DNA from 3 places in the Streptomyces sp. NPDC053541 genome. Region 3 is predicted to be linked to each of the others. Evidence: riboswitches for the same ligand, from Rfam matches in the RefSeq annotation. Region 3 holds a riboswitch; each other region holds the start of a gene.
What was found. A riboswitch is a leader RNA that binds a small molecule or an ion and turns the genes downstream of it on or off. The one in region 3 is predicted to bind cyclic di-AMP.

Region 1: another riboswitch for cyclic di-AMP. It lies ahead of ACIGW2_RS31015 (transglycosylase family protein); the one in region 3 lies ahead of ACIGW2_RS13725 (M23 family metallopeptidase).
Region 2: another riboswitch for cyclic di-AMP. It lies ahead of ACIGW2_RS26390 (peptidoglycan DD-metalloendopeptidase family protein); the one in region 3 lies ahead of ACIGW2_RS13725 (M23 family metallopeptidase).

What each region holds. Positions count from the first base shown of each region.
Region 1 covers NZ_JBITXM010000013.1:80,206-84,441, forward strand. The annotation lists gene eno (phosphopyruvate hydratase) at 74-1,360, opposite strand; gene ACIGW2_RS31015 (transglycosylase family protein) at 1,644-2,363, opposite strand; cyclic di-AMP (ydaO/yuaA leader) riboswitch at 2,367-2,541, opposite strand; gene ACIGW2_RS31020 (transglycosylase family protein) at 2,801-3,874, opposite strand; gene ACIGW2_RS31025 (cytochrome P450) at 3,989-4,236, opposite strand, start outside.
Region 2 covers NZ_JBITXM010000010.1:360,548-364,783, forward strand. The annotation lists gene ACIGW2_RS26370 (aspartate aminotransferase family protein) at 1-149, shown strand, start outside; gene ACIGW2_RS26375 (helix-turn-helix domain-containing protein) at 236-835, shown strand; gene ACIGW2_RS26380 (DUF6126 family protein) at 854-1,003, shown strand; gene ACIGW2_RS26385 (tyrosine-protein phosphatase) at 1,040-1,837, opposite strand; cyclic di-AMP (ydaO/yuaA leader) riboswitch at 2,212-2,368, shown strand; gene ACIGW2_RS26390 (peptidoglycan DD-metalloendopeptidase family protein) at 2,373-3,338, shown strand; gene ACIGW2_RS26395 (SGNH/GDSL hydrolase family protein) at 3,510-4,236, shown strand, end outside.
Region 3 covers NZ_JBITXM010000004.1:669,495-673,730, forward strand. The annotation lists gene ACIGW2_RS13720 (PP2C family protein-serine/threonine phosphatase) at 15-1,283, shown strand; cyclic di-AMP (ydaO/yuaA leader) riboswitch at 1,531-1,677, shown strand; gene ACIGW2_RS13725 (M23 family metallopeptidase) at 1,689-2,783, shown strand; gene ACIGW2_RS13730 (aldo/keto reductase) at 2,925-3,890, shown strand; gene ACIGW2_RS13735 (PrsW family intramembrane metalloprotease) at 4,043-4,236, opposite strand, start outside.

The DNA of each region.
Region 1 (4,236 bases), on a different contig from region 3:
ACGGGACCGAGTGCGGGGACGTCCGGAGGTGCCTCACGGCGCCGGTGTCAGCGCTGGATGTCAGCGCCGGATGTCAGCCCTTGAAGCGCGGGAAGGCGCTGCGGCCGGCGTAGACGGCGGCGTCGTCGAGGATCTCCTCGATGCGCAGCAGCTGGTTGTACTTGGCGACGCGCTCGGAGCGGGCCGGGGCGCCGGTCTTGATCTGGCCGCAGTTGGTGGCGACGGCGAGGTCGGCGATGGTGACGTCCTCGGTCTCGCCGGAGCGGTGGGACATCATGCACTTGAAGCCGTTGCGCTGGGCCAGCTCGACGGCGTCCAGGGTCTCGGTCAGCGAGCCGATCTGGTTGACCTTGACCAGGAGGGCGTTCGCGGAGCCCTCCTCGATGCCGCGGGCCAGGCGCTCCGGGTTGGTGACGAAGAGGTCGTCGCCGACGAGCTGGACCTTGGAGCCGAGCTTCTCGGTGATGACCTTCCAGCCGGCCCAGTCGTCCTCGAACAGCGGGTCCTCGATGGAGACGAGCGGGTACGCGGAGACGAGCTCCTCGTAGTACTCGGTCATCTCGGCGGCGGAGCGGGCCTTGCCCTCGAACTCGTACTTGCCGTCCTTGTAGAACTCGGAGGCGGCGCAGTCGAGCGCGAGCGCGATGTCCTTGCCGGGCACGTAGCCGGCCTGCTTGATGGCCTCGAGGATGAGGTCGAGGGCCTCGCGGTTGGACCCCAGGTTGGGGGCGAAGCCGCCCTCGTCGCCGAGGCCGGTGGACAGGCCCTTGGACTTCAGGACGGACTTGAGGGTGTGGTAGACCTCGGTGCCCCAGCGCAGGGCCTCGGAGAAGGACTCGGCGCCGATCGGCGCGATCATGAACTCCTGGATGTCCACGTTGGAGTCGGCGTGCGAGCCGCCGTTCAGGATGTTCATCATCGGAACGGGCAGCAGGTGCGCGTTCGGGCCGCCGAGGTAGCGGAAGAGCGGCAGGTCGGAGGCCTCGGAGGCGGCGTGCGCCACGGCGAGGGAGACGCCGAGGATGGCGTTGGCGCCGAGCGAGGACTTGTCCGGGGTGGCGTCCAGGTCGAACATCGCCTGGTCGATCAGGCGCTGCTCGGTGGCGTCGTAGCCGACGAGCTCCGGGCCGATCTGCTCGATGACGGCGAGAACGGCCTTCTCGACACCCTTGCCCTGGTAGCGGTTGGGGTCACCGTCGCGGAGCTCGAGGGCCTCGAACGCACCGGTGGAGGCACCGGACGGAACGGCAGCACGGCCGGTGCTGCCGTCGTCGAGGCCGACCTCGACCTCGACCGTGGGGTTGCCTCGGGAGTCCAGGATTTCCCGGGCTACGACGACGTCGATGGACGGCACGAGCATCTCCTTCTGGGATGTGACGCTGATTGTGACGCATGCGGCAAGGACTCGTTCGCCTTGCGACAAGAGCCTAACCGGCTCGGGGGCTCCGGCCAGCCGGGCGCCCGCCCCCTGGGACGAAAAAGGACCCAAGGGCACGCGTATGGGGGCGAAAGACCCCGGTTACCGAGGAGTACGAAACCGGCCCGGAGCGGGATGCTCCGGGCCGGCCTCGTCGGTCACCGCGGGGAGGGGGAGGAAGGGGACGACCGCCGGACCGTCCCCCGCTGCCTCGGGTGCTCCGGGACTACTTCAGGTGGAGCTGCTGACCCGGGTAGATCAGGTCGGCGTCCTGGACGACGTCCTTGTTCAGCTCGAAGAGCTTCGCCCAGCCGCCCTTGACACCGTGCGCCTGGGCGATCTTGCTGAGGGTGTCGCCGGGGACGACCTTGTACTCGCCGTCGCCCTTCTTGACCTTCTTGCCGGTCGGGGTGGTGACGGTCTTCTGCGCGCTCTTCTTGGTGCTCTTCGGAGCGGCCTGCTTCGGGGCGGCCTGCTTCGGGGCCTGGCGCTGCTCGCTGCGGGTGGTCGGCTGCTCGGTGGAGCGCTCGGCGGTGGAGCCGCTGTCCGAGGAGGCGGAGCCGCCGTCGTACGAGGCGCTGGAGAGGCCCACGCCACAGCTCGGCCAGGCGCCCTTGCCCTGGCCCGCGAGGACCTTCTCGGCGACGGCGATCTGCTGCGCCTTCGAGGCGAGGTCGGCGCGCGGGGCGTAGGCGGTGCCACCGAAGGCGGCCCAGGTGGAGTTGGTGAACTGCAGGCCGCCGTAGAAGCCGTTGCCGGTGTTGATGGACCAGTTGCCGCCGGACTCGCACTGGGCGACGGCGTCCCACTCGGAGGCGGTGGCGGCCGAGGCGGAGCCCGCGGTCATCAGCGGGGCGGCGACGGCGACGCCGGCCACGCCGACGAGGGCGACGGCGCGGGTGGCCTTGAAGGCACGACGGTGTTTGCCCTTGCCGGAAAGCAGCATGGAAGTTCTCCTCACCGACGCCTGCGAGGTGAGCTGTCGGGTTCGGGCGAGTGAGCTGCCCGGCCGCGTGTCCTTGCACGCGGCTTCACCCCAAGCCGGTCGCCGGCCGCCCGTCTCGGGCGGCCGGGGACGGCACCTACCTTGGGTCCCCCGCTCCTGCCTTCGGCGCTTGCGCGACGACTGTTCCCATCGGATCGGCGGCAGGATTCGGCGTACCGGTCGACGGGGCCCGCGGTGGCGAGCGGTGACGACCGTAGACAGAGACCCGGGAGAAGTTCAAAGACCCTCAACCCGGAAAAATCGCCCCTACTTGCACCCCGTCAGGTCCTGTTTGCCCAGGTGAGGGGTGCGATGAGCAAAGTTTGCGGGCGTGACACGCCAGTTCGGGAAGAGAGACTCATGTCTCACTTGCACAGAACCGGACATATGGCCCTGAACTACTTCGCGGGCGCGGTCGATTCGGGGCCCAACTCCAGGCTCTGACCAGGGAGGATGAGGTCGGGGTCAGAGCCGACCGTTTCCTTGTTGGCGTCGTAGAGGGCGGTCCAGCCACCGAGCAGGCCGTTCTCCTGCGCAATGCCCGACAGACTGTCACCCGGCTTGACGAGGTATTCGCCCGCCTTGTCCGAGGTGCCCGAATCGTTCGCCCCGTTACCGCCGGTCGCGTCACCCTTCGCCCCGTCAGCGGGCGCGGCGTGACGTCCGGACTCGACTGTTCCGCCCGTTGTGTCCGTTTCATCTGTCGCGGCGTCACCCCGGTGCCGGCCCGTGCCGGGCGCGGGGGCGGAGGTCGTCGGATCCGAGGCGCCGGGGGTGCCGGGGAGACCCGGGAGGCCGGGCGTGGCCGGGCTCGCGGGGGTCGCCGGGGTGGCGGGCGCGGTCGTGGACCCGGGGGTGGAGCCGGGGGCCGACGGGGTGCCGGTGCCGGCTCCGGTGGAGGGCGTGGCGGGCGTCGCGGGGGCGGCCGGGGTCGCCGGAGCGGTCGTCCCGGCCGAGGGGGCGGTGGTGGTGCCGCCGGAGCCGGCGGCGGTGCCGGTCGAGGTGCCGGGCAGGCCGTCGGTGCGGTTGGACTCCGGGAGCGGGCCGGTGGGCTCCGCGGGCGTGACGCCCGGGCCCGGGTCGACGTTCGGGGTCCTGCCGTCGTGGGTCAGGCCGGCGATCGGCGCGCAGGTGGCCCACTGGGTGTCGCCCGCGGCGAACGCCTTGTCCGCGACGGCGATCTGCTGGGCCCGGCTCGCCAGGTCCGCGCTCGGCGCGTAGGCCAGGCCGCCGTGCCGCTCCCACCCCTCCTGGGTGAACTGGAGCCCGCCGTAGAGGCCGTTGCCGAAGTTGGCGCTCCACGCGCCGCCCGACTCGCACTCGGCGACCCGGTCCCAGGTCGCCGCGTCGGCGGCGGAGGCGGAGCCGGTGGCGAGCAACGGCAGCGCCATGGCCGAGCCGGTCACACCCGCCGCGACGACGAGCGCGGGGGCCTGGCGGGGTCTGCGGTGACGTCCGTTTCCGGAGCGCATGCGGAGTGCCTTTCGCGTGACTGCTGAGACTGCTGGTGAACGTAGCGGCATTCGAACGCACGTCACAAGTCGATGCAGCGCAGATCACGCGAAGATCACAGCATTGACGCCCCGTCAGTTCGCGGACGTTTTGTGGGAAGCGCTGAACGCGACCGGAAGCGTGCGCAGGCCACGCATGATGAGCCCGCCGCGCCACCGGAGTTCGGCCGGATCGGCCCCGAGTCGCAGGTCCGGCAGGCGAGTCAGCAGGGTCGCCAGCGCCGTCTGCCCCTCCAGGCGGGCCAGCGGGGCGCCCAGGCAGTAGTGGATGCCGTGCCCGTACCCGAGGTGCTGGTTGTCACGGCGCGCCAGATCCAGGGTGT
Region 2 (4,236 bases), on a different contig from region 3:
AGCTCATCCCGCCGCTGGTCGTCGACGAGGCGGACGTCGAGCGCTTCGTGACCGCGTTCACGGCCGTGATGGACGAGGCCCACGCCGGCGGCGGACTGCTGTGGGACTTCGGGAAGACGCTGGTCAAGCAGGCGGTCGCGCAGCGCTGACCGGAATCAGCCGGTTTCCGCGCACGGGCTTTTGCCTCTGAGGCAAGAAAGTTGCCTCAGAGGCACGGGCCTGGCGCAATGGACGCATGGACCACGTCACCGACGTCCTCCCGGACGTCGCTCCGCAGCTGCGGGCCCTGCGCCGCAGGCGCGGGCTCACCCTGGAGGCGGCCGCCCAGCGGGCCGGGCTCTCGCCGGCCCACCTCTCCCGTCTGGAGACGGGGAACCGGCAGCCCTCGCTGCCGATGCTGCTCGCCCTCGCCCGTATCTACGGTACGACGGTCTCCGAGCTGCTCGGCGAGGCGCCGCCGGAGCGCGACCCGGTCGTGCGGGCCGGGCGCTCCGAACCGGTCGAGGCCGACGGCTGGGTCTACCGGCAGGCCGGCGGCGCGGGCCGCGCCATGCAGGCGCTGCGCGTCCACGTCCCGTACGCCACCAGCACCGACATCGTACGGGTCCATCCGGGCGAGGAGTGGATCCACGTCCTCGAGGGGCGGGTCAGGCTCGCGCTGGGCGAGACCGTGCACGTCCTCGATCCCGGGGACAGCGCGCACTTCGACTCGCTCACCCCGCACCGGATCGGCGCCGCGACCCCGTCGGGTGCCGAGCTGCTGTTCGTCCACACCCTGATGCAGAGTCCCGCCGCCGAGCTGTGCCTCGGTGACGGCACCCCGCATCGACGCTGAGGCCCAGAAAGGACCGACATGTCCGAGAAGTCCGTACCGGTCACCGGCGAGGAGCGCGGTGAGGGCAAGTTCCCCAAGGGGCTGGTGCTCCGGCTCTTCGCCTATCTGGTCGCCGGCCACGTCTTCGCCGCGTTCCTGTATCTCCTCTTCGCGATGGGGGCGAAGTAGCCCGTAGCGGGCTGATCGCCCCCGTCGGGCGGCGGTCTACGCCTCGGTGACCAGCCGCTCGCGCAGCCGCTCCCGGGTTGCGGGGGCGAGCCGCAGGCCCTCCGTCAGATAGACGTCGACCGAGCCCCAGGTCTGCTCGATCGTCTCGAAGGCGGCCCGCAGGTACTCCGCCCGCGCGTCGAAGAGCGGACCCAGTAGCTCCATCACCTCGGGCGCCATGGCGTCCGGGTCGGTGGAGCTGCGCTGGATCTTGTAGCGGCGGTGCGGGGCGCCGGACTTGAGGTAGTCCTCCTCGATCGCCTCGCGCTCCACGCCGACCGCGAGCAGCGAGACCGCGATCGCCAGGCCCGCGCGGTCCTTGCCGGCGGCGCAGTGCATCAGGGCGGGGACGCTGTCCTCGGCCATCGCGTGCAGCACCCGGCTGTGTTCCGGAGCCTTCTCGACCACCATCTTCCGATACGAAGCGGACATCCTGGCCGCCGCCTTGCCGTCGCCCAGCAGTTCACGCAGCTGCGCCAGGTCGCCCGTGCGCACCATGTGCCAGAACTCCTTGCCGTCGGCGGGGTCGCTCAGGGGTATGTTCACGTTCCGCACGCCGGGCAGCTCGACGTCCGGGCCCTCGATCCGCCGGTCGGCCTCGTTGCGGAAGTCGAAGACCGTGTGCAGCCCGAGTCCGGCCAGGAAGTGCGCGTCCTCGGTCGTGGCGTGCGCCAGGTGACCGCTGCGGAACAGGCGTCCGGGGCGCACGGACCGGCCGTCCACGGTCGGCAGACCGCCCACGTCGCGGAAGTTGCGTACGCCGGTGAGCTCGGGCTCGGTCGTCGCTTGCGTCACGGTTGCTCCTGCTCGTCGAGATCGGTTCCTCGGGCAATCATCATGGCTCCCGGCCCGTTCGGGCACCCCCTCGGGAGGGAATGGGTGATCTGCCCGAATTGAGCGATTGAGGATAAGGCGCCCTGGTTGCAGGGGAGATGGGAATCGGGGCGTGAGCAGCGTCATACACGTGACGGACCGTTGCTGATCGTCTTTTCCAAATTCCCCCCGGCAAAGGGAAATCGAGAGAACGGCATCAACGGAGGGTCACCGGAATTCCGGCTCGCATTCACCGTGTTCGAGATCGAATGGAACCGGCGGCTTGTTCCGCTCGTCCCCGCTCGTCTAGCGTCGCGCTCACTCCGGACGGACCGCCGAATCCTGCCGCCGCCCGGAATCCGCACTCACCCGTACACGGCAGGAGCGGGGGACCCAGGTACGTCGCCGTCCTCCCGAAGAGAAGGACGGCTCGGGGTGAAGCCGCGCGTCCGCGCGGCCGGACATCTCCAGTCCGAACCCGACAGCTCACCTCGCAGGCGACGGAGAGGACACCGCCATGCCCGCGAAGGGTAAGCACCGCCGTACCAAGGCCAACCCCATCACCCGCGGGTTCGTGGCCGCCGGCGCCGGAGGCGCCGTCGTCGCCCTCCCGCTGATCGGCGCCACCGGCGCGCACGCCGCCGAGCAGGCCGCCGCACCCGCCGCCCCGCGCCAGGCCGTCGCCGCCGCCGCGCCCGCCGCCGTCACCCCCGCCAAGGCCCCGGCCGCCAAGAGCACCACGTACACCGTCGTGCGCGGCGACTACCTGTCGAAGATCGCCACCGAGCACCGGCTCGCCGGCGGCTGGCAGAAGCTCTACCGCGACAACCGCCAGGTCGTCGGCGAGGACCCCTCGCTGATCCTGCCCGGCATGAAGCTCACCCTCGGCGCGAAGAACCCGGCCAAGGCCGCCCCCGCGCCCAAGGCCGCCGCACCGAAGGCCCCCGCGGCCAAGAGCGCGCCCAAGAGCACCGCCAAGAACGGCGACACCGCCCCGAGCCGCGCCTCGCGCGGCACCGAGCGCGCCGCCGCCCCGGCCGCCCCCGCCACCGCCCCGGCCGCGGCCCCGGCCGCCTCCTCCGGCTGGGTCGCCCCGGTCAGCGGCGGCATCGGCACCCCGTACCGCGCCTCCGGCTCCATGTGGTCCTCCGGCTACCACACCGGTGTCGATTTCATCGCCTCCACCGGCACCACCGTCCGCGCGGTCGGCCCCGGCACCGTCTACTCCGCCGGCTGGGGCGGCGCCTACGGCAACCAGGTCGTCATCCAGCACGCCGACGGCACCTTCTCGCAGTACGCCCACCTCTCCTCGCTGTCCGTCTCCGCCGGACAGACTGTGAGCGGCGGCCAGCAGATCGGCCTCTCCGGCGCCACCGGCAACGTCACCGGACCGCACCTGCACTTCGAGATGCGCACCGGGCCGGAGTACGGCTCCGACATCGACCCGCTGGCCGTCCTGCGCCAGCACGGCGTGGGCATCTGACACCACGTCACCCCGGCCCCGTCCGGACAGCACCCGGAGGCCCGGCACGCACGTGCCGGGCCTCCGGCGTATTCCGGCTTGGTGGAATCTTTATCGGTGGCATATGTCACCCGCCGTCAACCCCTCCTTACGGTCGCGTAGGTCACATCCCGAAGGGAAAGATGTGGTCCCGTGGCAGACGATTCGAGATCACCAGACAAGAACGCATTCGGGTCGTACGCGGCGATCGGTGACAGCTTCACCGAGGGCGTCGGAGACCCCGGGCCCGACGGGACGTACGTCGGCTGGGCGGACCGGTTCGCGGTCCTGCTCGCCGACCAACTGCCGGAGCACGACGAGTTCCGGTACGCCAATCTCGCCGTACGGGGGCGCCTGCTCGACCAGATCGTCGCGGAACAGGTCCCGCGGGCGAAGGAACTCGCCCCCGACCTCGTGACCTTCTGCGCCGGCGGCAACGACATCATCCGCCCCGGCACCGACCCCGACGACGTGGCCGAGCGCTTCGAGCGCGCGGTGGCCGACCTCACCTCCGCCGTCGGCACCGTCATGGTGACCACGGGCTTCGACACCCGCGACGTGACCCTGCTCAAGCACCTGCGCGGCAAGATCGCCACCTACAACGGGCACGTCCGGGCCATCGCCGACCGCTACGGCTGCCCCGTGCTCGACCTGTGGTCGCTGAGGTCCGTCCAGGACCGGCGCGCCTGGGACGAGGACCGGCTCCACCTCTCGCCCGAGGGCCACACCCGGGTCGCGCTGCGCGCCGCCCAGGTCCTCGGCATGCGGGTGCCGGCCGACCCGGAGCAGCCCTGGCCGCCGCAGCCGCCGCGCGGCACCCTGGAGGTCCGCAAGGACGACATCCACTGGGCCAAGGAGTACCTGGTGCCGTGGATCGGAC
Region 3 (4,236 bases):
CAGGGAGAGCACAGGTGGCGCGAGCAGCGGGAGCGCCGGGTGGGGCGCGGGGCGGGCCTGCGGGCGCCGACCCCGGGCCGTACCGCGGTGCCCGGCGCTTCCTGCGGGCGCTGCCGCCGCTGGTGATCGTCGGCGGGGTGGTCTACGACCTGATGACCCCGCCCGCGTTCACCGCCGCCCCCATGTACGCGGCGGCGCCGCTGATCGCCGCTCCCTTCTTCTCGACCCTGACGACGCTGCTGACCGGGATCGCGGCGGTCCTGGCGTGCGTCGGGCTGCACAACTACAACGCGACGGCCGACACGATCCCGGCCCTCACGGAGTCCCTGACGGTCGCCACGGTCTCGGCGCTGGCGGTGCTGGTCAGCCGGGTGGTGCGGCGCAGCGGGGAGCGGCTGGCCTCGGCCCGGGTGATCGCCGAGACGGCGCAGCGGGCGGTGCTGCCGGCGCCGGCCGAGCGGATCGGCGGGCTGCAGATCGCGGCGCGGTACGAGGCGGCGCAGGCCGACGCGTTCATCGGCGGCGACCTGTTCGCGGTCCAGGACACGCCCTTCGGGGTACGGCTGGTGGTCGGCGACGTGCGGGGCAAGGGGCTCGACGCGGTCGAGGCGGTGGCGGTGGTCATCGGCGCCTTCCGGGAGGCGGCCGAACAGGAGGCCACCCTGGAGGAGGTGGCCGAGCGGCTGGAGCGGGCGCTGGCCCGGGAAGGCACGCGGCGGACCGGGCTGGACGCCTTCGAGGGGTTCACGACGGCGGTGCTGGCCGAGATCCCGGGCGGTGACCGGGTGGTCCGGGTGGTCAACCGCGGGCATCCGGAGCCGCTGCTGCTGCACGCGGACGGCGGCGTCGAGCCCCTGCTGCCGAGCGAGGCGGCACTGCCGCTGGGCATGGGGGAGTTGGCGGTCTGGCCGGACCGGGTGGACGTGTCGCCGTATCCGCCGGGGGCGACGCTGCTCTTCTACACGGACGGGCTGTCGGAGGCGCGGGACGCGGCGGGCGAGTTCTACGACCCGAAGGGGCGGCTCGCGGGGCGCCTCTTCCCGGGGCCGGAGGAGTTGCTCGACGCGCTGGTGGCCGATGTGCGGCGGCACACGGGCGGGGCGACGACGGACGACATGGCGCTGCTCGCGGTGGCCCGCCCGGCGGCGGGGCAGCCGGAGCGGCGACGCACCATGCCGGTGGTGCCGGGGGACAGTGGCGCCCGGGGCGGGACAGGGACCGGGACCCGGGGCGGGACCGGGAGTGGGAGCGGGGACGGGAGTGGGAGCGGTGCGCGGCGGTGACAGTGGTGCCGGGCAGGACGCTCGTGGCACCGATGACAGGCCGTAGTCGAAGGGTCTCCCTCCGATAACAATTGACTCAACGTCAGATTCCTTCTGTGAACGCCTGTGTTTCTGAAGGGCGTTCAACTCGGGCGATTCCCTCCCAATTCAGCTAATGATCAAGGGGAACGGCTTGGAATCGGAGGGCCGTGTCTATTAACGTTCGATAACGCAGCGCGGTCGTCACAGCCGTCGCAAGAGACGGCACCGTGCGCGTGCGCCGAATCCCGCAAGGGAACCGGGGAACCACCACTTGGGGTGAATCGGGCCCCACCGCACCCGTGCGGCACGCCCGTAGGAGACCTTCCTGCTCCGAACCCGTCAGCTAACCCGGTAGGCGAGAAGGAAGGAAAGGAGAGCGCCTCCGTGGCGTCCAACACCCCTGCTCCGCAAACCCCCTTCGCCTCCTACGACGCCGCCGCTGCGCCGGGCGCCCTGGACGGGGGCACGGAGGAGTGGAACCCCACCGAGGACTCCCTGCGCGCGCAGAACCGCTCCGGCGGACGCCACCGTGTCGTCAAGCAGCGCTCCAACTTCGCGCGTTCCTCCACCGTCCTCGGCGTCGGCGTCATCGCCGCCGTCGGCGCCGGCGGTCTGGCCACCGCGCAGCAGAAGCCCCCGGTCTCGATAGCCCTGCCGGACGTCGACCTGCCCGACGCCGCGGACCTGCCCGGCGTCGGCGAGCTCATCGGCGCCTCCGACGACCACGAGGACTCCGGCTCCGAGGCCGCGGGCAACGCCGCCCAGCCGCTCACCGCGCTGACCTACACCACCCCCGACGCCGCCCCGCAGAGCGCCGGCAACGCGGCGACCGGGACGCGGACGACCGCCGACGCGGGCGAGGCGCTGCGCGCCCGGATCCTCCAGCAGGCCGAGCAGCAGCAGGCCGTCGCCGACGCCGCCGAGAAGGAGGCCGCGGAGAAGCTCGCGGCCGAGAAGGCGGCGGCCGAGGCCCAGGCCAAGGCGGACGCGGCGGAGAAGGCGGCCGCCGAGGCGAAGCGCAAGGCCGAGGAGGAGGCCGCGGCGAAGGCCGAGGCCGAGCGCCTGGCCCAGCTCGCCGCCAGCTACGCGCTGCCGACCACCTCGTACACGATCACCTCCACCTACGGCGAGGCCGGCTCCATGTGGTCCTCCGGCTACCACACCGGACTGGACTTCGCCGCCCCCACCGGCACCCCGGTCAAGGCCGTCCACGGCGCCACCGTGAAGTCGGCCGGCTGGTCCGGCGCCTACGGCTACCGGATCGTCCTGGAGATGGCGGACGGCACCGAGGTCTGGTACTGCCACCTCTCCTCCATGACCGTCGGCGTCGGCCAGTCCGTCGGCACCGGCGAGACCATCGGCCGCGTCGGCGCCACCGGCAACGTCACCGGCCCCCACCTCCACCTCGAGGTGCACACCCCGTCCGGCGACGGCATCGACCCGGCCGCCTGGCTGCGCTCCAAGGGCCTGTCCGTCTAGGGCGCGGGTCCGGGGCGCCGGTGCTGAGTGGGTGGCGCCGCCGCTGAGTGGGTGGCGCGCGGTGCGCTGGGCGCGCGGTGCGTGGTGCCTGTGCGGGGTCGGTCCGGAATAGCGTGACCGGCGGGCGGAGTTGATCTCTTCATGACTTCACTCCGCCGTCTCGGCACCTCCGACCTGCATGTCTTCCCGCTCGCCCTCGGTGGCAACGTCTTCGGCTGGAGCGCCGACGAAGCGCAGTCCTTCGCCGTGCTCGACGCCTACGTCGCCGCCGGCGGCAACTTCGTCGACACCGCCGACGTCTACTCGGCCTGGGCCGAGGGCAACCGGGGCGGCGAGTCCGAGACGGTGATCGGCCGCTGGCTGGCCTCCCGGGGCAACCGCTCGGACATCCTCGTCGCCACCAAGGTCGGCGCCCACCCGGACTTCAAGGGCCTGAGCGCCGCGACCATCAAGGCCGCCGCCGAGGAGTCGCTGCGCCGGCTCGGCACCGACCACATCGACCTCTACTACACGCACTTCGACGACGAGTCGGTGCCGGTGGAGGAGATCGTCACCGCCCTGGACCAGCTGGTGAAGGACGGCAAGGTGCGTGCCGTCGCCGCCTCCAACATCTCCCCCGAGCGGCTGCGGGCCTCGCTCGACTTCGCCGAGGCCGAGGGCCTCGCCCGCTACGTCGCCCTCCAGCCGCACTACAACCTGGTCTCCCGCGAGACCTACGAGGGCCCGCTGCTCGACGTCGCCCGGCAGGGCGGCCTCGCGGCCGTGCCGTACTACGGCCTGGCGTCCGGCTTCCTCACCGGCAAGTACCGCCCCGGCAAGGTCGTCGACAGCGTCCGCGCCCCGCGGGCCGCCGCGCTCGCCGAGACCGAGCGCGGGCAGCGGGTGCTCGCCGCCCTGGACGCGGTCGCCGAGGCGCGCGGCGCCGAGCCCGCCACCGTCGCCCTCGCCTGGCTCGCCTCCCGCCCCACCGTCGCCGCGCCGATCGCCTCGGCCCGTACGGTCGAGCAGCTCCCGGCCCTCGTCGCGGTCGCCGACCTGGAGCTCACCGAGGCCGAGCTGGCCACCCTGACCGAGGCCTCCGAGGCATCTGAGGCCTCCGAGGCCTGAGCGGGGCCGGAGCCGGGGGCGGGGGTCCCGGGGCCGCGCGGCTCGCGCGGCCGGTGCGGCCGGTGCGGTGGGCGGTCCGCCGTCTGCCCGTCTGCCCGTCAGCCGTATGCGGTCTGCCCGCCTGCGGTCCGTCGGCCGCGGCTGCGGTCCGGCTAGCTCCGGTACGGGTTGTAGCCGCCGTAGTCCAGGTACTGCGGCGGCGCCCAGACCCGGCCGGTCGCCCGGGCCGCGTAGGTCAGGGCCGGGGAGGCCACCTGGCGGCGCTGCCACAGGTGGTGCAGCAGCTCCTGCTCGCGGGCGGTGAAGTCCTGCGGGGCCAGTCCGCGGCGGGCCCGGTGCCGCAGGA